Regions from separate parts of the Streptomyces sp. NPDC043876 genome, predicted to be linked through region 1. Evidence: riboswitches for the same ligand, from Rfam matches in the RefSeq annotation. Region 1 holds a riboswitch; each other region holds the start of a gene.
What was found. A riboswitch is a leader RNA that binds a small molecule or an ion and turns the genes downstream of it on or off. The one in region 1 is predicted to bind cyclic di-AMP.
Positions count from the first base shown of each region.

Region 2: linked by a shared signal. The riboswitch ahead of AC0693_RS09980 (LysM peptidoglycan-binding domain-containing protein) and the one ahead of AC0693_RS20245 (M23 family metallopeptidase) in region 1 are both predicted to bind cyclic di-AMP.
Region 3: linked by a shared signal. The riboswitch ahead of AC0693_RS28335 (transglycosylase family protein) and the one ahead of AC0693_RS20245 (M23 family metallopeptidase) in region 1 are both predicted to bind cyclic di-AMP.

Region 1 covers NZ_JBWKDV010000006.1:136,748-144,512, reverse strand. Annotated here, with positions in the region: gene AC0693_RS20260 (bifunctional acetate--CoA ligase family protein/GNAT family N-acetyltransferase) at 1-1,328, opposite strand, end outside; gene AC0693_RS20255 (HPr family phosphocarrier protein) at 1,552-1,833, shown strand; gene AC0693_RS20250 (GntR family transcriptional regulator) at 2,038-2,703, opposite strand; gene AC0693_RS20245 (M23 family metallopeptidase) at 2,872-3,675, opposite strand; cyclic di-AMP (ydaO/yuaA leader) riboswitch at 3,688-3,844, opposite strand; gene AC0693_RS20240 (M16 family metallopeptidase) at 4,051-5,418, opposite strand; gene AC0693_RS20235 (M16 family metallopeptidase) at 5,439-6,791, opposite strand; gene AC0693_RS20230 (DNA gyrase/topoisomerase IV subunit A) at 6,987-7,765, shown strand, end outside.
Region 2 covers NZ_JBWKDV010000003.1:124,826-132,590, forward strand. Annotated here, with positions in the region: gene AC0693_RS09960 (hypothetical protein) at 1-304, shown strand, start outside; gene AC0693_RS09965 (MarR family winged helix-turn-helix transcriptional regulator) at 282-737, opposite strand; gene AC0693_RS09970 (MFS transporter) at 945-2,162, shown strand; gene AC0693_RS09975 (beta-N-acetylhexosaminidase) at 2,205-3,854, shown strand; gene AC0693_RS09980 (LysM peptidoglycan-binding domain-containing protein) at 3,904-4,686, opposite strand; cyclic di-AMP (ydaO/yuaA leader) riboswitch at 4,691-4,936, opposite strand; gene AC0693_RS09985 (S-(hydroxymethyl)mycothiol dehydrogenase) at 5,392-6,477, shown strand; gene AC0693_RS09990 (alpha/beta fold hydrolase) at 6,682-7,765, shown strand, end outside.
Region 3 covers NZ_JBWKDV010000010.1:83,446-91,210, forward strand. Annotated here, with positions in the region: gene AC0693_RS28320 (DUF501 domain-containing protein) at 1-264, opposite strand, end outside; gene AC0693_RS28325 (FtsB family cell division protein) at 306-788, opposite strand; gene eno (phosphopyruvate hydratase) at 906-2,192, opposite strand; gene AC0693_RS28335 (transglycosylase family protein) at 2,452-3,159, opposite strand; cyclic di-AMP (ydaO/yuaA leader) riboswitch at 3,162-3,334, opposite strand; gene AC0693_RS28340 (LysM peptidoglycan-binding domain-containing protein) at 3,610-4,653, opposite strand; gene AC0693_RS28345 (cytochrome P450 family protein) at 4,763-6,121, opposite strand; gene AC0693_RS28350 (globin domain-containing protein) at 6,243-7,439, shown strand; gene AC0693_RS28355 (nucleoside triphosphate pyrophosphohydrolase) at 7,482-7,765, opposite strand, start outside.

The sequences.
Region 1 (7,765 bases):
ACCACCGGCTTCACGGCCGCCGTGCGCCGCGCGATGCGGGTGAACTTGCGCGGGTTGCCGAGGGTCTCCAGGTACAGCAGGCCGACGTCGGTGGCCGGGTCGTCGTACCAGTACTGCAGGATGTCGTTGCCCGAGACGTCCGCCCGGTTGCCCGCCGAGACGAAGGACGACAGGCTCTCGCCGCGCCGGAGCAGTCCCGCGAGCAGGGCGATGCCGATGGCCCCGGACTGAGTGAACAGGCCGATCCGCCCGGGCTCGGGGGTCGGCGCGGGCGCCAGCGAGGCGTTGAGCCGGACCCCGGGCGCGGTGTTGATCACGCCGAAGGCGTTGGGGCCGACGATGCGCATGCCGTACGTACGCGCCTGGCGCACCAGTTCTCGCTGGCGTTCGAGCCCGGTCGGCCCGCTCTCGCCGTAGCCCGCGGACAGCACCACCAGGCCCTGGACCCCGTGCTTCCCGCAGTCCGCGACGACCTCGGGGACCCGCTCGGCGGGCACCGCCACCACGGCGAGGTCGACCGGTTCGCCGATGCCGCCGAGCGTGCGGTACGCCCGTACGCCGAGCAGGGTCTCGGAGGTCACGGCGTGGTTGACCGCGTGGAGCGCGCCCTCGAAGCCGCTGTCGCGGAGGTTGCGCAGGGCGGCGGCGCCCACACCGGTGCCGCTGCGGCTGGCGCCGATCACGGCGACCGAGCGGGGGGCGAGCAGCCGCTGGACGGAGCGGGCCTCGGCGCGCTGTTCGCGGGCCCGCTGGACGGCCAGGGATTCGGCGGTGGGTTCGAGGTCGAGGTCGAGGTGGACCGAGCCGTCCTCGAAGGTGCGCTTCTGCTGGTAGCCGACCTCTTTGAAGACCTTGATCATCTTGACGTTGGCGGGCAGGACCTCGGCGGCGAAGCGGCGGATCCCGCGCTCGCGCGCGACCGCGCCGATGTGTTCGAGGAGGGCGGAGGCGACCCCGCGGCCCTGGTGGGCGTCCTGGACGAGGAAGGCGACCTCGGCCTCGTCGGCCGCTCCGGAGGCGGGGCGCCCGTCGGGGCCGATGCGGTCGTAGCGGACGGTCGCGATGAACTCGCCGCCGACGGTGGCCGCGAGGCCGACCCGGTCCACGTAGTCGTGGTGGGTGAAGCGGTGCACGTCCTTGGCGGACAGCCGGGGGTAGGGGGCGAAGAACCGGTAGTACTTCGACTCGTCCGAGACCTGTTCGTAGAAGCTGACCAGGCGCTCCGCGTCCTCGGGCGTGATGGGGCGGATCCGGGCGGTGCCGCCGTCGCGCAGCACGACGTCCGCTTCCCAGTGGGCCGGGTACGAGGGGTCCGACGCGGTGGTCATGCAGCCACCCTAGAGCCTGGTTTGGGCGGACGGAGGGCGGGCGGCGGGCGGGGGCGCACCCGCCGGGCCTCGTGCGCGCGGCGCAGTAGCCGAGCCGGGGCAAACCAGTGCAAGCTGTGGGGGGGTCGAACGGCAGGTGAACGGGGGCCGAAGGTCGGCCGGAGCACTCGGAGTGCCGTGAGAGACTGGTCTAGACAACCGTAAGAACCTGAAGGGCATCACCATGGCAGAGCGCCGCGTCAACGTCGGCTGGGCCGAGGGCCTGCACGCTCGTCCCGCCTCGATCTTCGTCCGGGCGACGACCGCTTCCGGCGTCCCGGTGACCATCTCCAAGGCCGACGGCAACCCGGTCAACGCCGCGTCCATGCTCGCGGTCCTGGGCCTGGGCGCCCAGGGCGGCGAGGAGATCGTCCTCGCGTCCGACGCCGAGGGCGCGGACGCCGCGCTGGACCGTCTGGCGAAGCTGGTCGCCGAGGGTCTCGAAGAGCTTCCCGAGACCGTCTGACCCCGCCTGACCCCCGGGTCCGGCCCACGCGCCACCCACGGCGGAGCCGTGGCCCCCTCACCCGGGGCCACGGCTCCGCCGCATTTCCCGGCAACGCCCGAAGCCGCGTAACAGCCCCGGACCTTTTCGTTTATTCGGAACGCACCCACGCGGCCGGAAAAACAATTCCCGCCCGGTAAATCAATCCTTTGTATCGGGACCGTGTTAAAGCCCGCCGCTCGCCATGTTTACGGCAGGTTGCGAAGTCCTCACGCGCAGCCGGTGCGCTCCGGCCGCGCGGTCGGCGTGGGCCGCGGTCAGCGCCCGCGCCCGCTCCGCGTCACCGCGCGCCACCGCGTCCACGATCGCGCCGTGCTCCGCCCAGGACTCCACGGGCCGCACCGGAGCGTCCACGGCGTACATCCAGGCGACCTTGTGGCGCATCTGCGTGAGCAGCGCGATCAGGCCGGGGCTGTCCGAGGCCTGCACGAGCGTCTCGTGGAACCAGCCGCCCAGGGACCGCAGATCCTCCCCCTGCCCCCTCCTGGCCCGCTCCTGGCCCAGCCGGACCAGCCCCCGCAGCACCTTCAGGTGCGCCTCGCTGCGCCGACGGGCGGCCCGGGCCGCCGCGAGGGGCTCCAGCAGCATCCGGACCTCCAGGAGGTCGGCCGCCTCCTGCTCGGTCGGCTCGGCGACGCAGGCGCCCGCGTGCCGGCGGGTGGTGACGAAGCCCTCGGACTCCAGGGTGCGCAGTGCCTCCCGGACGGGGACGCGGGAGACTCCGTAGCGCCGGGCGAGCAGCTCCTCGGTGAGGCGGGAGCCCGGGCCGAAGACCCCGGAGACGATGTCGTCGCGGATCGCCGTACAAACCGCGTGCGCGGGAATTCGCAAGACCGGACCTCCGCTGAATACCGTTGCCGCCGAATCCATTACCGCGACTCTATGGCAACGCGCGCTCTTTTCCGAGGACGGTTTTCGGAAAGGGGCACAAAGGCGCGCACGACACGAAGGCCCCGGCTCGATGAGCCGGGGCCTTCGGTCAGCGCGTGCGCGGGCGGGTCAGATCTCGACGCCCTTGGACCGCAGGTAGGCCAGCGGGTTGATGTCCGAGCCGTAGGACGGGCCGGTACGGGCCTCGAAGTGCAGGTGCGCGCCGAAGCTGTTGCCGGTGTTGCCCGACAGCCCGATCTGCTGGCCCGCGGTGACCTGCTCGCCGGCGGAGACGCTCAGCCGCGAGAGGTGGCCGTACTGGGTGTACGTACCGTCGTTGTGCTTGATGACGATGTTGTTGCCGTACGCACCGCCGTCGCCGGCCTCGACGACGACGCCCGCGCCCACGGCGTGGACGACGGTGCCCTCGGCGGCGTGGAAGTCGACGCCGGTGTGGCTGCCGGAGGACCAGGCGCTGCCGCCCGCGCCGTACTGGGTGCTGACGTAGGAGCCGGTGACCGGCAGCACGAAGGCGTTGAGGCGCTTGCGCTCCTCTTCGCGGTCCGCGCGCTCCTTGGCCTCGCGCTCGGCCTTGGCCTTCGCCTCGGCCATGCGGCGGGCCTCGGCGGCCTTCGTCTTCGCCTCGGCCTCGGCCTGCGCCTTGAGGGCGGCGGCGTCGGCGGCGTTGCGCTGCGCGTCGGCCTGGGCCTCCAGGTCGCCGGCGAGGGTGTCCGCGACGACGACGGCGTTCATGCCGTCACCCTGGGGGGCGGTGGTGTGGTGGTTGTCCGCGGCGAAGGCCGGGGCTGCGAGGCTGGCCGCGACGCCGGTGGCGGCGAGGGCGGCTATGCCGGCGACACCTGCGGTCTTCCGGCTCAGACGGCTGGAACCACGGTGCTTGCCGGAAGAGGCACGACTGCTGCCGAACGCCATGAAGGGGCTGATCCTTTCCTTCCCTCTCGCCTACCGGGTTAGCTGACGGGTTCGGAGCAGGAAGGTCTCCTACGGGCCCCCTCTTGCGAGATGGCCCGATTCACCCCAGGGACTGTGGGTCCCCGGCTCCCCAGGCTCGCGCCTGACGGGGACTCGGCGATCGCTGCCCGGTGCCGCGAGTGCGGCGTTCACAACTGACGGACAGCACGCCCGACGCTAGGCGGATCTTCGGGTAATCACCAAACACACGCGCCCCATTGTTAGCTACGTCACGTGACATAGAAGCAACCTCTCCGCCAAACGGACAAAAGGGGTTCCGGTGGCCAAGTCACCGAAACCCCTTCCGCGCCCGCTCAGTTCATGGGCGGTTCACCGTCAGTTCGCGACGACGCGCACGTCACCGATTCCGAGCGCGCGCACCGGCGCCTCGATCTGCGCGGCGTCACCGACGAGCACCGTCACGAGCCGGTCCACCGGGAAGGCGTTGACGACGGCGGAGGTGGCCTCCACCGTGCCCGTCTCGGCCAGCCGCGCGTACAACCGCGCCTGGTAGTCGTCCGGCAGGCCCTGCTCGACCTGGTCGGCCAGGGTCCCCGCGACGGACGCGGCCGTCTCGAACTTCAACGGGGCCACGCCCACCAGGTTCTGCACCGCCACGTCCCGCTCCGCGTCGGTCAGACCGCCCTCCGCGAGGGTGCGCAGCACCTTCCAGAGGTCCTCCAGCGCCGGGCCCGTGTTGGGGGTGTCCACCGAACCGCTGATGGCGAGCATCGACGCGCCGGTGCCGTCGGCGGTGGAGCGCAGCACCTGCCCGAAGGCGCGCACGCCGTAGGTGTAGCCCTTCTCCTCGCGCAGCACCTTGTCCAGGCGGGAGGTGAGGGTGCCGCCCAGGCAGTACGTGCCGAGCACCTGGGGCGCCCAGACGCGGTCGTGCCGGTCCGCGCCGATCCGCCCGATGAGCAGCTGGGTCTGCACCGCGCCCGGCCGGTCCACGATGACGACGCGGCCCGTGTCGTCCGCGGTGATCGGCGGTACGGGGAGCGGCTCGGCCGTGCCGCCCGTCCAGGTGCCCAGGGTGTCCGCGAGGACGGCGTCCAGATCGATGCCGGTCAGGTCGCCGACCACCACCGCGGTGGAGGTGGCGGGGCGCACGTGGGCCTCGTAGAAGGCACGTACGGCCGCGGCGTCGATCCGGGCCACCGTCTCCTCGGTGCCCTGGCGCGGGCGGGACATCCGCAGCGTGGCCGGGAACAGCTCCTGGGAGAGCTGCTTGGCGGCCCGGCGCTGCGGGTTGGCCAGCTCGTGCGGGATCTCGTCGAGCCGGTTGCGCACCAGCCGGTCCACCTCGCTGTCGGCGAAGGCGGGGGCGCGCAGGGCCTCGGCGAGCAGGCCCAGGGCCTTGGCGAGCCGGGAGGCCGGGACCTCCAGGGAGACCCGGATGCCGGGGTGGTCGGCGTGCGCGTCGAGGGTGGCGCCGCAGCGCTCCAGCTCGGCCGCGAACTCCTCCGCGGAGTGCTTGTCGGTGCCCTCGGACAGGGCGCGGGCCATGATCGTGGCCACGCCGTCCAGCCCGGCCGGTTCGGCGTCCAGCGGGGCGGCGAGGTTGATCTCGACGGCCACCACCTGCTGTCCGGGCCGGTGGCAGCGCAGCACGGTCAGGCCGGTGTCCAGCGCACCGCGCTCGGGGGCCGGGAACGCCCACGGCCGGGCCTCGCCGGGCTGCGGCCGGGGGTGGAAGGTCATCGTGACGGCTGCGGTGTCGCTCACTGCTCCGTCCCTTCGGTCTCGTCGTTCTCGGCGGCTTCCTCGGCGTCGTCGGCCGCGAGCGGCTCGTAGACGAGCACGGCGCGGTTGTCCGGGCGCAGCCGGGACGCGGCCACGGCCTGGACCTCTTCGGCGGTGATGTCCAGGACCCGGCCGACGGCGGTGAGCGCCAGCTGCGGGTCGCCGAAGAGCACCGCGAAGCGGCACAGTTCGTCGGCGCGGCCGGCCACCGTGCTCAGCCGGTCCAGCCATTCGCGCTCCAGCTGGGCCTGCGCGCGCTCCATCTCCTCGGCGGTCGGGCCCTCGGCGGCGAACCGCGCGAGTTCCTCGTCGACGGCGGCCTCGATGTCGGGCACCTCGACCCCGCCGGAGGTCTTGACGTCCAGCCACCCCAGCGAGGGGGCGCCGGCCAGGCGCAGCATGCCGAATCCGGCCGCCACGGCGCTCTGGTCGCGGCGGACCAGGCGGTTGTGGAGCCGGGAGGACTCGCCGCCGCCCAGGATGGTCAGGGCCACGTCGGCGGCGTCGCAGTCGCGGGTGCCGTCGTGCGGTAGCCGGTAGGCGGCCATCAGGGCGCGGGCCGGGACCTGCTCGACGATCTCCTCGCGGAGCTGGCCGCCCATGGTGTCGGGCAGCGAGCCGTCGCGCGGCGGCTGCTTGCCGTCGTGCGCGGGGATGGTGCCGAAGTACTTCTCGATCCAGGCGAGCGTCTGCTCGGGGTCGATGTCGCCGACGACCGACAGGACGGCGTTGTTCGGCGCGTAGTACGTGCGGAAGAAGGTCCGCGCGTCCTCCAGCGAGGCCGCGTCCAGGTCGGCCATCGAGCCGATCGGGGTGTGGTGGTACGGGTGGCCCTCGGGGTAGGCGAGCGCGGTCAGCCGCTCGAACGCCGTGCCGTAGGGGACGTTGTCGTAGCGCTGGCGGCGCTCGTTCTTGACGACGTCGCGCTGGTTCTCCATGGACTCGTCGTCCAGGGCGGCCAGCAGCGAGCCCATCCGGTCCGCCTCCAGCCACAGCGCGAGTTCCAGCTGGTGCGTGGGCATCGTCTCGAAGTAGTTGGTGCGCTCGAAGCTGGTGGTGCCGTTGAGCGAACCGCCCGCGCCCTGCACCAGTTCGAAGTGGCCGTTCCCGGAGACGCTCTTCGAGCCCTGGAACATCAGGTGCTCGAAGAGGTGAGCCAGACCGGTCCGGCCCTTGACTTCGTGCCGCGAACCGACGTCGTACCACAGGCAGACCGCGGCGACCGGGGTCAGGTGGTCCTCGGAGAGCACCACGCGCAGGCCGTTGGCCAGCCGGTGCTCGGTCGCTGTCAGGCCGCCGGAGCCGGCCTGAGCTGTGGCCGTGTGACCCATGGGCATGTGGTCCCTTCGATCGCGATGTAGAGAATTCCGTCAGACCTGTCACTGTATGCAAGCGCGTCGGCCCCTGGAGAAGTTCCCGGGTCACTCCTGGGTCGGAGTCGGCGTTGTCGGTGCCTCGGGCCACAATGGTCCGCGTCAGACCCAGCCGACCCAGCCCCCTCACCATGGTTAAGGAGCCGCGCAGCGATGGCCCGCCGCAGCACGAAGACCCCGCCGCCGGAGGATTTCGAGGAGAAGATCCTCGACATCGACGTCGTCGACGAAATGCAGGGCTCCTTCCTCGAGTACGCGTACTCGGTGATCTACTCCCGCGCCCTGCCCGACGCCCGCGACGGCATGAAGCCGGTGCACCGCCGCATCGTCTACCAGATGAACGAGATGGGGCTGCGCCCCGACCGGGGTTACGTGAAGTGCGCCCGCGTCGTCGGCGAGGTCATGGGCAAGCTCCACCCGCACGGTGACGCGTCGATCTACGACGCCCTCGTGCGCATGGCCCAGCCCTTTTCGATGCGCCTGCCGCTGGTCGACGGCCACGGCAACTTCGGTTCGCTCGGCAACGACGACCCGCCCGCCGCGATGCGGTACACCGAGTCGAAGATGGCCGACGCCGCTTCGCTCATGACGGAGTCCATCGACGAGCACACGGTCGACTTCGCGCCGAACTACGACGGCCAGGAGCTCGAACCGGCGGTGCTGCCGGCGGCGTACCCGAACCTGCTGGTCAACGGCGCCTCCGGGATCGCGGTCGGCATGGCCACCAACATGCCCCCGCACAACCTGGGCGAGGTCATCGCCGCCGCCCGCCACCTGATCCGCTACCCGGAGGCGGACCTGGAGGCGCTGATGCGCTTCGTCCCGGGTCCGGACCTGCCCACCGGCGGCCGGATCGTGGGCCTGTCCGGCATCAAGGACGCCTACGAGAACGGGCGCGGCACCTTCCGGATCCGCGCCACGGTCTCCGTGGA
Region 2 (7,765 bases), on a different contig from region 1:
TCAGAGCCCGCGGCCCGTGCCCCCCGCGTCCCCGCCGCCGCTGCCCGCGTCACCGCGGCCCACCCCTTCGCCCGAAGGGGTGGAGCGGTCCCCGGAGCCCTCGGTCGCCCCCTCGGCGAGTCCGTCCGCCGGCGCGTCCACCGCGGTGCCCCGGACCCCCTCGGCCTCCCGGAGCACCCCGTCGAACCAGCCGTCCCGCCCGCCCGCCACGGCCGGCGGTCCCGGATCGGTCCCCTCCGGCTCCGGTTCCCCCACCCCGCAGGGCTCCACGTCCCCGAGTCTCAGCGCGCCGCCGGGCCGGTGACGGCCGCGACCAGCGGCGCGAGGTCCGGGTGCGCGGCGGCCGCGTCCAGGGCCTCGCGGAGCGCGGTGTCATTGGTCGGCCGGGCGGCCGCCAAGAGGGCCAGCCCCGCCTCGGTGACGTCGGTGTAGATGCCCCGGCGGTCCGTGTCGCAGAGGTAGCGGCTGAGCAGTCCGCGGTCTTCGAGGCGGGTGACCAGGCGCGTGGTCGCGCTCTGGCTGAGCACCACCGAGTCGGCGACCTGGTGCATGCGCAGGTGCCCGCCGGGCCCGTTGTGCTGGCGGCTGAGGACGTCGAGGAGCGAGTACTCGCGGACGCTGAGCCCGTGGCCCGCCTGGAGGGCGCGTTCGATGTGGGTCTCGATCCTGCCGTGCAGCAGGGAGAGGGCGCACCAGCCCTGGGAGAGGGCGGTCGGGGCGCCGTCCGTGGCGGTCATGGGTCCTCCTCGCGTCACGCGCGGGACACGCGCCCCTTCAGGATAGGGCACATCCGCGATAGCCCGCGCTTGCAGCTATCCTGCGTGTGCAATTAATGTGGACGCTCGTAAGGCGCTGCGGCAACGGCTTCGTCCCGGGTTCCCCGGGTGGCTGCGTGCCGCGCCTCCCCCCCACACACACAGCGCACCGCCGAAGGGTTTCTCCTCATGCCACTCGCCCTGCTCGCCCTCGCCATCGGGGCCTTCGGGATCGGCACCACCGAGTTCGTGATCATGGGCCTGCTGCCCGAGGTCGCCGCCGGTTACGGCGTCTCGATCCCCACCGCCGGATTCCTGGTCACCGGGTACGCCCTCGGGGTCGTCCTCGGCGCGCCGCTGATGACCGTCCTCGGCACCCGCGTGCCCCGCAAGCGCATGCTGATGCTGCTCATGGGCCTCTTCGTCGCGGGCAACCTGCTCTCCGCCCTCGCCCCCGCCTTCGGGGTCATGCTCGCCGGCCGGGTGCTCGCCTCCCTCGCCCACGGCGCGTTCTTCGGCATCGGCGCCGTCGTCGCCGCGGAACTGGTCGCCCCGGAGAAGAAGGCGGGCGCGATCGCGATGATGTTCACCGGGCTCACCGTCGCCAACGTCGTCGGCGTCCCGCTCGGCACCCTGGTCGGCCAGCACCTCGGCTGGCGGGTCACCTTCGTCATCGTGGCCGGTCTCGGCGTCCTCGGCCTGCTGGGGATCGCCCGGCTCGTCCCCGACCTGCCGCGCCCCGAGGGCGTACGGCTGCGGCACGAGCTGGCCGCCTTCCGCAACGTCCAGGTGCTGCTCGCCATGGCGATGACCGTGCTCGGCTTCGGCGGGGTCTTCGCCGCGATCACCTACATCACCCCGATGATGACGCACGTCGCGGGCTACGCCGACACCTCCGTCACCTGGCTGCTCGTCCTCTTCGGGCTCGGGATGGTGGGCGGGAACCTGCTCGGCGGCCGGTTCGCCGACCGCCGCCTGATGCCGATGCTCTACGCGACGCTGGGCGCGCTGGCGCTCGTCCTGGCCCTGTTCACCGTGACCGCCCACCACAAGGCCGCCGCCGCGCTCACCATCTTCCTGATCGGCGCCCTCGGCTTCGCCACGGTGCCGCCGCTCCAGAAGCGGGTGCTCGACCAGGCCGCGGGCGCCCCCACCCTGGCCTCCGCCGTGAACATCGGCGCCTTCAACCTCGGCAACGCCCTCGCCGCCTGGCTCGGCGGGCTCGTCATCGCGGGCGGCCTGGGCTGGACCGCCCCCAACTGGGTCGGCGCCGCCCTCGCCGCCTCCGCGCTGGTCCTCGCCCTCCTCTCCGGCGCCCTGGAGCGGCGCACCGCCCGGGCCGGCCGACTGGTCGCGGCGGGCGGCGCCGCCGGCGAGCGCGAGGAAGCACCGCTCCGAGTCGCGTAGTGCGCCGCCCGGTGGGAGCTTGGTGGGGGATGTGAGGTGACCATGGGGCGAACCGGGAAGATACGCACCGCCGCGACGGCCGTGACCGTCGCGGCGGCCACGCTCGCGGCCGGAGGCTGTACGTCGGCCCCCGCGAGCGGCCGTACGGACGGCCCCGCGGCCGCCAGCTCACCGGCGGCCCCGGGCAGCCCCGACCCGTCGGCGTCCAGCGCCCCCGCCCCCTCACCGAGCCGCAGCTACCCCCTGTCCACCGCGCCGCGGACGATCCCGGCCGTCCGCACCTTCGAAGCGGCGCGCGGCCCCGGCTGGAAGCCAGCCCCGCAGGCACGGGTCGTCGTCGCCCGCGCCGACGCGGCCGCCCTCGGCGACGAGGGGAAGATGCTCGCCCGCGACCTGGAGCTGGGCTACGCCGAGGACGGCGGCCCGCTCCGGCCCGGCGACGTGGAACTCGAACTCGCTCTCGACAAGGCCCCCGCGAGCGGCGCCAAGGCCGCCCCGGAGTCCTACACCCTCACCGTGCGGGGTGGCGGCGTCCGCATCACCGGGCCCGACGACGCCGGGGTCTTCTACGGCACGCGCACCCTCGAACAGGCTGTCCGCGGCGCCGGATCCATCGGCGAGGGAACGGTCAAGGACGCGCCGGACCGCCCGCAGCGCGGCCTGAACCTCGACATAGCCCGCAAGAACTTCACCGCGCCGTGGATCGAGGACCGGCTGCGCGAGATGGCCGACCTCAAGCTCAACCAGCTGGGCCTGCACTTCTCCGACGACCAGGCCTTCCGCATCGCTTCCGTCAGCCACCCCGAGATCGTCTCCGACCCGCACCTCAGCCAGGCCGAGGTGCGCGCCATCGTGGCCCTCGCCCGGAGCCTGCACATCGAGGTCGTCCCCGAGATCGACTCGCCCGGACACCTGGGCGCCGTCCTGCGCGCCCACCCCGCCCTCCAGCTGCGCGACGCGGCCGGGCGGGCCGTCAAGGGCGCCGTGGACATCTCCGACCCGGCGTCCGCGCGGCTCGTCGACGAGCTGCTGCGCGAATACCTGCCGCTCTTCCCCGGCGCGCGCTGGCACGTCGGCGCCGACGAGTACCAGGCGCTGGTCGTCAAGGACCCGCAGGCCTCCTTCCCGCAGCTCGCGGCGGCCGCCCGGAAGCGGTACGGCGCCGGGGCGCGCGTCTTCGACCTGGCCACCGGCTGGCTGAACGACCGCGCGTCCGTGGTCCGGGCCGCCGGCCGGCAGCCCAAGGCGTGGAACGACGGCTTCTTCACCGGGGGCGCGGCCACCGCCGCGCGGGACATCGAGGTGGAGTACTGGACGGGCAAGGAGATCGGCGCCCGCCCGCCCCTGGAGTACCTGCGCGAGGGCCGGCCCGTGGTCAACCTCAACGACGAGTACCTGTACTACGTCCTCGGCGAGCCCAACGACTTCACCTACCCGACCGGCCGGCGGATCTACGAACAGTGGACCCCGCTCGTGCTGCGCGGCACCGAGGCCGTGCCCGCCCGCTACGCCGACCGGATCCTGGGCGCCCGGCTCGCCGTCTGGTGCGACCTGGCCGGATCGCAGACCCAGGCGCAGGTCGCCGCCGGGATCCGGCTGCCGCTGGCCGCCCTCGCCCAAAAGGTCTGGGACCCGCGGCCGCCCGGGCCGACGTGGAGTCAGTTCACCGCGCTGGCCGACCGCCTGAGGTGAGGCGGGATCCCGGGACCGGCCCGCGCGGCGTGCTCCGCCCGGGGTCCGCTCAGTAGGCGCCGTTGACGTTGTCGATCGAACCGTAGCGGGCGGCCGCGTAGTTGCAGGCGGCGGTGATGTTCGCGACCGGGTCGTAGGAGTCGGACGACGTGCCGGGCACGTGGTAGGCCCTGAAGGTGGGGTCGATGACCTGGAGGAGGCCCTTCGAGGGAATGCCCGCGGCCGCGTTGGAGTCCCAGTTGTTGATGGCGAGCGGGTTGCCCGAGGACTCGCGCAGCACGTTGCGGTGAATTCCGTCGTAGGTTCCGGGAATTCCGTGCTGGGCCATGATCTCCAGCGACTGGCGAATCCACCCGTCGAGGTTGTTGGCGTACAGAGTGGTGGGCCGTGCGGAACGGTCGGCGCGGGCGGGCGTGGCCGTGGTATTCCGATGGGCGGCCAGGGCCGTGGCGGTGGCCTTGGCCGATCCCGAACTCGCCTTTGCGGCCCCGCCGATCGTCAGCTTGGTTCCCGGGCGGATGACGGACGGGTCGCTGCCGATCACCGAGCGGTTGTCCGCGTACAGCTTCTTCCAGCCGCCGCTCACGGAATGCGTTTGCGCGATCTTGGAAAGGGTGTCGCCGGGCACCACGGAATAGACCGTGGGGGCGGCGGCCTTCGTCGCGGCCGTGGAAGCGGTGGGCGCCTTGGCGGCCGCGGCCGGCTGAGCGGCCTCCGCCCCGGAGGCGCTGATCAGCGGGAGGGCGAGGGCGAAACCGCCGGTGCCCGCGACGGCGACCAGACGGGCCACCCGGCTGTTCTTGGGACGGCGGTGCTTGCCCGATGCGGACATGGCGCATTCCTCTCCGTCGCCTGCGAGGTGAGCTGTCGGGTTCGGACGGGAGCTGTCCGGCCGCACCGCGGCACGCGTGTTCCGGACATGCCTCGGGCATGACGAAGACGTGCGTGCCGGTGGTGCGACTTCACCCCGAGCCGGTCCGGATTCATGATCCGGACCGGCGGCCTACCTGGTTCCCCCGCTCCTGCCGTACGTGAAGTGGGATGGGTTTCCGGGTGGCGGCAGGATTCGGCGTTCCACCTGGATTGCGGTGACCGTAAACGAAGAGGGAGGGCGGGAACAAGGGGCGAATTCCGCGTGGTGATCGTCTTATCGGTACCGGTCCGCGGAATGCGTCACACCCGTACGGGCCGTGGATCCCGAATTTCATTGCGGGGCCCGGAATTGAACCTTCCGGATCTTTTACGGGTGGCGGCGGTCCGGCCTGTTCCGCGTGACTCACATCACCGCCGGGGCGCCCGTTCCGCATTCAAGGGCAAATCACCCCTAGCTGCCTCTAAAGGTGTTTCTCGCACCTCCACCGGCCGCGCCTCCTCCGGCAGTTCCGCGCGCCCGGGGGGCGCCCCGGGCGTCTGCGGGACCCAGGCGTCCGGCGCCCGGGCGCCGTCGGCCGCCCGAAGTGTGCCGGTGGCCCCGCCGGGAGGCTCCCGCCGTGTACGTTCGCAGCACGGGACGGATCACAGGAGAGCGGGGTATGACGTGACGCATCGCGTACGAGGGGTCATCGCACGGAGCAAGGGCGCGCCGGTGGAGACGACAACGATCCTCGTGCCCGACCCGGGGCCGGGCGAGGCGCTCGTCCAGGTCCAGGCCTGCGGGGTCTGCCACACCGACCTGCACTACCGGGAGGGCGGCATCAACGACGCCTTCCCCTTCCTCCTCGGCCACGAGGCCGCCGGAGTGGTGGAGGCCGTCGGCCCCGATGTCACCGGCGTCGCCCCCGGCGACTTCGTGATCCTCAACTGGCGCGCCGTGTGCGGCCGCTGCCGCGCCTGCAAGCGCGGGCGCCCCTGGTACTGCTTCGACACCCACAACGCCACCCAGTCCATGACCCTGGAGGACGGCACTCCGCTCTCCCCGGCGCTGGGCATCGGAGCCTTCGCCGAGAAGACCCTGGTCGCCGCCGGCCAGTGCACCAAGGTGGACCCGGCGGCCTCGGCCGCCGCCGCCGGGCTGCTGGGCTGCGGGGTGATGGCGGGCCTCGGCGCGGCCCTCAACACCGGGAACGTCGGCCGCGGCGACTCGGTGGCCGTCATCGGCTGCGGCGGCGTGGGCAGCGCGGCCGTCGCCGGGGCCCGGCTCGCCGGCGCGGGCCGGATCATCGCGGTGGACCTGGACGACCGCAAGCTGGAACAGGCCAGGGGGCTGGGCGCCACCCACACCGTCAACGGCCGGACCGAGGACGTGGTCAAGGCGGTCCAGGCGCTGACCGGCGGCAACGGAGCGGACGTGGTCATCGACGCCGTCGGCCGCCCCGAGACCTACCGGCAGGCGTTCTACGCCCGCGACCTGGCCGGCACCGTGGTGCTGGTCGGCGTCCCCACCCCGGAGATGACCCTCGAACTCCCGCTGCTCGACGTCTTCGGCCGCGGCGGCGCCCTCAAGTCCTCCTGGTACGGGGACTGCCTGCCCGAGCGGGACTTCCCGCTGCTGATCGACCTCTACCTCCAGGGCCGCCTCGACCTCGACGCGTTCGTCTCCGAGACCATCGCGCTCGACGACGTGGAGGAAGCCTTCGCCCGCATGGAACGCGGCGAAGTCCTCCGCTCGGTCGTCCTCTTCTGACCACGAGCCCCGGGCCACCCCCCGTCCCGGGGCCGCCACATCAGCCCCGGCGACGGCGATATCAGCCCCGCCGGCGTTTGAGGCGCCGCCGGAGGCAGCACCGGGCCCGCACGACCCGCACCGGAACCCACCGCACCGGGCCCGCACGACCCGCACCGGAACCCACCGCACCGGAACCCACCACACCCGACCCTTGGATCGTCCGTGACCCACAGCCACAGCCAGAGCCGCAGCTACCGCCAGCCCGGCGTAGTCCTGACCGACCACCGCTTCACGGTCCCGCTGGACCACGACCGCCCGGACGGCGAGCGCATCGAGCTGTACGCCCGCGAGGCCGTGGCGACGGGCAAGGACCCGGCCACGCTGCCCTGGCTGCTCTACCTGGAGGGCGGCCCCGGCTTCGGCGCCCGCCGCTTCACCGGCCGCCAGGCCTGGCTGGACCGGGCCCTGACCGAGTTCCGCGTCCTCCTCCTGGACCAGCGCGGCACCGGCCGTTCCACCCCCGCGAACCGCCAGACCCTCCCGCTGCGCGGCGGCCCCGCCGAACAGGCCGACTACCTCGCCCACTTCCGCGCTGACGCGATCGTCCGCGACTGCGAAGCCATCCGCCCCGCCCTCACCGGCGGCGCGCCCTGGACCGTACTCGGCCAGAGCTTCGGCGGGTTCTGCGTCACCCACTACCTCGGCGCCGCGCCCGAGGGGCTCAGCGCCGCGCTGATCACCGGCGGCCTGCCGTCCCTCGACGCCACCGCCGACGAGGTCTACGCCGCGGCGCTCCCGCGCGTCGAGCGCAAGAACCTGGCGCACTACGCCCGTTACCCGATGGACGTCGAACGCGCCCGCGCCATCGCCGCCCACCTCGCCGAGCACCCCACCGAACTCCCCGGCGGCCACCCGCTCACCCCCGAGGCCTTCCAGTCCCTGGGGATCCTCCTCGGCGGCGGTGACGGCAGCCACCAGCTGCACTACCTCCTGGAGGACGCCTTCGTCCCCACCCCCGCAGGACCCGCCCTCTCCGACGCCTTCCTGGACGGCGTCCGGCCGCTGCTGTCCTTTGCCGGGCACCCGCTGTACGCGCTCCTGCACGAGGCGATCTACGCCCAGGACCCGGCCGCCCCCACCGCCTGGGCCGCCGAACGGGTCCGCGCCGCGGACTCCCGCTTCGACGCCGCCAAGACCCTGGCCGGGGACGAGCCGCTCCTCTTCACCGGCGAGAGCATCCACCCCTGGCACTTCACCACGGACCCGGCCCTGGCCCCGCTCCGCGCGACCGCGGAGGCCCTCGCGG
Region 3 (7,765 bases), on a different contig from region 1:
GGCCTGCATCTCCTTCATCACGCCGTTGGCCTCCAGGGTGCCGATGGCGCCGGCGGCCCGCGGGCAGGTCAAGTAGTACAGCGTGGGGAACGGCGTGCCGTCGGGCAGGCGCGGGGCGGTCTCGACCACGTCGGGCTGCCCGCAGGGACAGCGGTGCGCGATGGCGCGCAGTCCGCGCGGCGGGCGGCCGAGCTGCTGCTCGAACGCGGCGATGTCCGCGTCCGTCGGCTCGGTCCGTGCGGTCTGGGGCGGGGGCGTCTGCATGCCTGGGGTGCGTCTTTCGGTAAGTGGTCGGTCGGTGAACGTCAGTCGGCGGGGCGGTCGGCCTTGTCGACGCCGTCCCAGACGTTCGAGTACCAGGGCCGGTCGGCCGTCGCCGCGCCGGTGCGGCGGTGCTCCGCGCTCTCGGAGTCGACCATCGTGTAGCCGATCTCCCCCGGCCGCACGTAGTGCAGGTGCCTGCGCGCCTGCTGCTCCGCGTAGGCCGGGTCCTGCCAGCGGGCCTTCTCGTCGCGCAGCTCGTCCAGCCGCTTGCGCGCCCCGTCGGCGCTCCGCTGCTGGTCGGCGATCTCCGAGCGCTGGGAGACGTACTGGCGCATCGGGTACGCGAGGGCGACGACCAGCGTACAGAGCACCAGCACCAGCAGCGCGGCCCGGCCGGTCAGCCGGCTGCGGCGGACCTGACGGCGCGTCTGCGAGCGGTAGACGTGGGCCGCGGTCCGTTCTCCGAGCTGCTTGAGCCTGGTCGCGGTCGAGAAGGTGGAGAACCGATCCCGGTTCCCGGCCATTGACTCCGCCTCCCCTGTAGCGCACACAGCAATACGTCCCCGCACACGGTACGGGACCGAGCGCGGGGACGTACGGAGGCTGCCTGGCCCCGCGGGGATGAACCCCGCGGAGGAGGGTCAGCCCTTGAAGCGCGGGAAGGCGGAGCGGCCCGCGTACACCGCGGCGTCGTCGAGGATCTCCTCGATGCGCAGCAGCTGGTTGTACTTGGCGACGCGGTCCGAGCGGGCCGGGGCGCCGCTCTTGATCTGACCGCAGTTCACCGCGACGGCGAGGTCGGCGATGGTGACGTCCTCGGTCTCGCCGGAGCGGTGCGACATCATGCACTTGAAGCCGTTGCGCTGGGCCATCTCGACGGCGTCCAGGGCCTCGGTCAGCGAACCGATCTGGTTCACCTTGACGAGCAGGGCGTTCGCCGAGCCCTCTTCGATGCCGCGGGCGAGGCGCTCCGGGTTGGTGACGAAGAGGTCGTCGCCGACGATCTGGACCTTGGAGCCCAGGCGGTCGGTGAGGATCTTCCAGCCGGCCCAGTCGTCCTCGAACAGCGGGTCTTCGAGGGAGACCAGCGGGTACGCGGCGCAGAGCTCCTCGTAGTACTCGGTCATCTCGGCGGCCGAGCGGGACTGGCCCTCGTACTCGTACTTGCCGTCCTTGTAGAACTCGGACGCGGCGGCGTCGAGCGCCAGCGCGATGTCCTTGCCCGGGACGTAGCCGGCCAGCTTGATGGCCTCGACGATGAGGTCGAGCGCGGCGCGGTTGGACTCCAGGTTCGGGGCGAAGCCGCCCTCGTCGCCCAGGCCGGTGGAGAGGCCCTTGCTGTGCAGGACCTTCTTGAGGGTGTGGTAGACCTCGGAACCCCAGCGCAGCGCCTCGGAGAAGGACTCCGCGCCGATCGGAGCGATCATGAACTCCTGGATGTCCACGTTGGAGTCGGCGTGCGACCCGCCGTTCAGGATGTTCATCATCGGAACGGGCAGCAGGTGCGCGTTCGGGCCACCGAGGTAGCGGAAGAGCGGCAGGTCCGAGGCCTCGGACGCGGCGTGCGCGACGGCCAGGGAGACACCGAGGATCGCGTTGGCGCCCAGCGAGCCCTTGTTGTCGGTGGCGTCCAGGTCGCACATGGCCTGGTCGATCAGGCGCTGCTCGGTGGCGTCGTAGCCGACGAGCTCCGGGCCGATCTGCTCGATGACGGCGAGGACGGCCTTCTCGACGCCCTTGCCGAGGTAGCGGTTGGCGTCACCGTCCCGCAGCTCGACGGCCTCGAAGGCACCGGTGGAGGCGCCGGACGGAACAGCAGCACGGCCGGTGCTGCCGTCGTCGAGGCCAACCTCGACCTCGACCGTGGGGTTGCCTCGGGAGTCCAGGATTTCCCGGGCTACGACGACGTCGATGGACGGCACGAGCATCTCCTTATGGGATGTGGCGCTGGGTGTGCGGTGGCGTGTCGGGCCGTGGGACGGCCCTGCCGCTTAGAGCCTAACCGGATCGGGGCGGTCGGCCCGCCGAGCAACCGCTCCCTGGGACGAAAAAGGGTGGGAATACCCCTCTTACAGGACATAGAGCAAGGCTGAAGGCGGGATTCCGCCCGCGGAAACACGACAGCCCGGCGCGTGAGGGGATACGCGCCGGGCGGTGGTGGTCATGCGTGGAGCGTTACCGCGGGGTTCAGCTGAGCTTCAGCTTCTGACCCGGGAAGATCAGGTCGGCGTCCTGCACGATGTCCTTGTTCAGCTCGAACACGTGCTGCCAGCCGCCCTTGACGGCGTTCGCCTGGGCGATGGTGCCGAGGGTGTCGCCGGCCTTGACCTCGTAGGAGCCGTTGCCCGTCTTGGGGGCCTCGGCGGCCGGGGTCTTCTTGACGGGGGCCGGGGTCTCGGCGCGCTCGGAGCGGGTGACCGGCGCCTCGGCGCGCTTGGTCTCCTGCTTCGGCTGGGCCTTCTTCTCGGCCTTCTTCTCGGGCTTGGCCTGCTTGGGGGCCTCGGCCGCGCCGCCGTTGTAGGCCGCGTTCGACAGGCCCACGCCGCAGGACGGCCACGCGCCCTTGCCCTGGCCCTTGAGGACCTTCTCGGCGATGGCTATCTGCTGCGACTTGGTGGCCTGGTTGGCCTGCGGGGCGTAGGCCTTGCCGCCGTACGCCGCCCAGGTGGAGGACGAGAACTGCACGCCGCCGTAGTAGCCGTTGCCCGTGTTGATGGACCAGTTGCCGCCGGACTCGCACGCGGCGACGGCGTCCCACTGGGAGGTGGTCGCGGCGCTCGCGGCGCCCGCGGTCATCAGCGGGGCCGCCACGGCGACACCGGCGACACCGACGAGGGTGACGACACGGGTGGCCTTGGAGGCGCGACGGTGCTTGCCCTTGCCGGAAAGCAGCATGGTTTTCTCCTCACCGACGCCTGCGAAGTGAGCTGTCGGGTTCGGGCGGATGAGTTGCCCGGTCGCGCACCGTGGTGCGCGGCTTAACCCCAAGCCGGTTCCGTGACCGTCTCTCAACGGCCGGTTCCGGCACTTACCTTGGTTCCCCCGCTCCTGCCTTCGGCGCTTGCGCGACGACTGTTCCCTCCGTCCGCCGGCAGGATTCGGCGATGCGGTCGAAGGAGCCCGCGGTGGCGAGCGATTCAGAAGGTAGACAGGTCTCTCCCCGATGTTCAACGAGGGACATCGGGGAGAAACGGGCCCTACTTGCGCTCCCGGGACGGGTGTTTACGCAGGTGAGAGCCGGGTTTGCGGCAGTCTCCGACCAGGACACGCCAGTTGGACCGAAGAGATGCATGTCTCACTTGCACGAAGGGGACATACAAGGCGATCTTCGCGCCCGAAGTGCCCCTATTTCTGGCTTAGATCGAGATTCTGCCCCGGGGTGATGAGGTCGGCGTCATGCCCGATGACCTGCTGATTTGCCTCGTAAAGGGCATTCCAGCCACCCTCGACCCCCTGGGCGGTCGCGATCGCCGTCAGGTTGTCCCCGGCCTTGACGGTGTACGACGGATCCGACAGGGCGTCAGGGGCCGCGGGCGTCTCCGCGGCGGGCGTTCCGCGGTGCTTTCCACCGGTTGCCGACGTTTCGCCCTGCGGCGTGGCCGCGGAGCCGGGCGTGGCGGCCGGGCCCGTCGGGGCCGCCGGAGTCGCGGGGTTCGACGGGGAGGCCGTCGGACCGCCCGGGAGCGCGGAGCCGCCGGGTACGGGCGCCACGGGCGTTCCCGTGGGCCCGGTCGGGGTGGCGGGGCCACCGGTCTCGGGCGCCGGGGGCGGCATGACGGGCAGTCCGGAGGTCAGCGGGGTCTCGGGGACCGCCGGCAGCGCGCCGGGCGAGGCGTTGGCCCCGGACGGGGCGGTGGCTCCGGGGATGTGCCCGGTGGAGGCCGGCGTCGAGGCGGGCGCGGGCGCTCCGGCGAGCGGACCCGCACCGGAGGCCGGGGTTCCTTCGGGGCGCAGCGGGCTCGGCGCGACGGAACCGGAACCTGCGCGGCCCGGGTCGACGGTGGGCGCGGGGCCGCCCCGGGTGAGCCCGGAGGACTCCCCGCACAGCGGCCAGGCCTGCGGTCCCTGCGAGGCGAGGACCCGCTCGGCGATGGCTATCTGCTGCGAGCGGCTGGCGAGGTCGGGCCGCGCGGCGAACTCCAGCCCGCCCGCGCTCTTCCACTGTTCCAGCGTGAACTGGAGTCCGCCGTACGACCCGCTGCCGAAATCGGCGCTCCAGGTTCCGCCGCTCTCGCACTCGGCCACCCTGTCCCAGGTGGTGGTCTCGGCCGCGTTCGCGCCGGAGGCGGCGAACAGCGGCAGAGCGAGTGCGGAGCCGGCGACTCCGGCGGTGACGACGAGGGCGGGGACCTGACGGGGGCGTCTGTGGCGGCCGTTCCCGGAACGCATGAGGGTGGACCTTTCGCGTGGCGGCGGGGGCGACGCGAACCTAGCCGGGTTCGAACGCTTGTCACAAGTCGATGATGCGCAGATCACGTCGAGGTCACAGAGTTGACTGTTAGTCAGCCACGGGCCCCGGCACCGCCCCTTCCGCATCCGCAACGTTTGGGGTTGTGAAGCGGACCGGAAGCGTGCGCAGGCCACGCATGATCAGTCCGCCCCGCCACCGCAGCTCCTCGGGAGGAATGGCCAGTTCCAGATCGGGCAGACGCGTCAGCAAACTCGCGAGCGCCGTCTGACCCTCCAGTCGGGCCAGCGGAGCGCCCAGGCAGTAGTGGATGCCGTGCCCGTATCCGAGGTGCTGGTTGTCGCTCCGCGCGAGGTCCAGAGCGTCCGGCGCGTCGAAGCGCGCCGGGTCCCGGTCGGCCGCCGCGAGGACGACGAGCACCGGATCGCCCGCCGGGACGTCCTGGCCGCCGATGGTCAGCGGCTCGGTCGCGTAGCGCCAGGTCGCCAGCTCCACGGGACCGTCGTACCGGAGCAGTTCCTCGATCCCGGTCGCCAGCAGCTCCGTCGCACCGGCCGCCAGCGACTCCTGGAGGAGCGCGCGCTGGCGGGGGTTGCGGAGCAGCGCGCAGGTGCCGTTGCCGATCAGGTTGATGGTGGTCTCGAAACCCGCGAAGAGGAGCACGAAGCACATGGCGGTGGCCTCGGCCTCCGTCAGGTGGTCGCCGTGGTCGCTCGCCCGGATCAGGTCCGAGATGAGGTCGTCGCCGAGGTCGTCGCGCTTGCGGTGGATCAGCTCGCCGAGGTACGCGCGGATCTTCTTGACGGAGCGGGCGACCCCGCCGCGCGGACCGCCGCCGTGCCGGATCATCATCCCGGCCCAGTCGCGGAAGTCGTCCTGGTCCTCGCGCGGTACGCCGAGCAGCTCGCAGATGGCGTAGATGGGGAGCGGGAAGGCGAACTCGTGGATCAGGTCGGCCTCCCCCTTCTGCGCGAAGGCGTCGATGAGCTGGTCCGTCAGCTCCTGCACCCGCGGGGCGAACTCGGCGACCCTGCGCGGGGTGAAGGCCTTCGACACCAGGCGCCGCAGCCGCGTGTGGTCCGGCGGGTCGATGTTGAGCAGGTGGGTCATCAGACCGGCGCTGCGCTCGCCGGGGATGCCCGTCTTGCCGGGCTCGGCGTGGTGCACCGGGTTCTTGCTCAGGCGCTGGTCGGCGAGGGCCTGGCGGGCGTCGGCGTACCGGGTGACCAGCCAGGCGTCGACCCCGCTGGGGAGCGTGGTGCGGTGCACCGGCGCGTGCTCCCGCAGCCAGGCGTAGGCCGGGTAGGGGTCGGTCGCGAACTCCCAGGTGAAGAGTTCGGGTCCGGCGGCGGGCCCGGCGGCGGCGGTGACGGGACAGCCGCCCGCCCGCTCGGCGGAGGACTCGGCGGAAGGGCCGGCGGAGGGCTCGGCGGGGGTCTGCTGGTGCACCAGGCGACCGTACCCCGGCCGCCGCCACTCATCCCATATGACTGGTTTTCCGCGGCTGGCCGTAGATCACCCTTCCCTTGACCCCGGGTTCCCGGCCACTCCTACTGTCGCTCTTGTGGATGTGAGGATCTTGAAGAGCAGTTTCGCCGTGGTCGAAAGAAGGGCCGAACACGCGGTCAAGTACTTCTACACCCACCTGTTCTGGCACAACCCGGACATCCGCGGCCTCTTCCCGGCCGCCGCCCTGGACATGGAGCGCCAGCGGGACCGGCTCTTCGCCGCGCTCACCCACGTCATCGCGCACATCGACGACGGGACCCTCGTCCCCTACCTCCGCGACCTCGGCCGCGACCACCGCAAGTTCCTCGCCCGCCCGGAGCACTACGACGCCGTCGGGGCCAGCCTGCTCGCCGCGCTCGCCGAAGCCAGCGGCCCCGCCTGGACCCCGGCGGTCGAGAAGGCCTGGAGCGAGGCCTACCGGGCGATCGCCGACGTGATGAGCGCGGCCGCCGCCCAGAGCCACGACCCGCCGTGGTGGGACGCGGAGGTCGTGCGCCACCTGCGCTACGGCGCGGACATCGGCGTCCTGACGCTGCGGCCGCACCAGCCGCTCCCCTATCTGCCGGGCCAGTACGTCAGCGTGTGCAGCGCCCGGGTACCGGCCACCTGGCGCACCTACTCCGTCGCGAACGCACCCCGCGCCGACCACACCCTCGACCTCCACGTCAGCCGGATCGACGGCGGCCGGCTCAGCACCGCCCTGGTCCGGGAGGTCGCGCCCGGCGAGGTGCTGCGGCTGGGCTCGGCGGGCGGCCGGGTCACCCTGCGCCGGGAGGACCGGCCCGCCACCTTCATCGCGGCCGGCACCGGCTGGGCTCCGGTGCGCGCCATGCTGGAGGAGCTGCTGGCGCGGCCGCCGGGGCACGACGTACGGCTCTTCGTGGTCGCCCGCGACGGGGCGCACCTCTACGACCGGCCCCTGATCGACGCGTACGCCGCCGCGCACCCCTGGCTCGCCGTCACCTACATCACGCCCGCGCCCGGGCGGCCGCGCAACGAGGCCACCGCGCGGCTCGCGACGGCGCTCGGCCACCGCGGGCTCTGGCCCGACCAGGACGTCTACCTGAGCGGCCCGCCGCAGTTCGTCGCCGAGACCGCCTCGCTGGTGGCCGGGCTGGGCGCGGCGCCGGCCCGGATCTTCCACGACGCGGTGCCCGCGAACACCGGCCCGGGCCACGACCGGCCGCTCGGCTTCGGCGAGTGGTTCCTGAACCGGCCCGACCCGCACTGGCACAACCCCGGCGGCCGGACGCACTGAGAGCGTTGAAACGGAGGGCTCTGAAAGCGTAAGAGAGGAGCGTTAAAGAGGAGGGACTCCCTCGGCCGCCCGGATCGCGTCCCGGTAGGCGCGGGCCGCCGCGCGCAGCGCCGTCTCCGGGTCGGTGCCCGCCGCCTCGGCGCGCGCCGCCAGCGCCAGCAGTTCGTACCCGATGCCCTCGCCGCTCGGCAGCGGCACGTCCAGGCCGCCCGCGCGGACCCGGCCCGCGAGCTTCGCCGCGAGCGCCAGCCCCGGCTGGCCCACCGGCACCCCGTCGGTCACCGACTCCCGGCGCTTCTCGACCGCCTTCGTGCGCTGCCAGATCG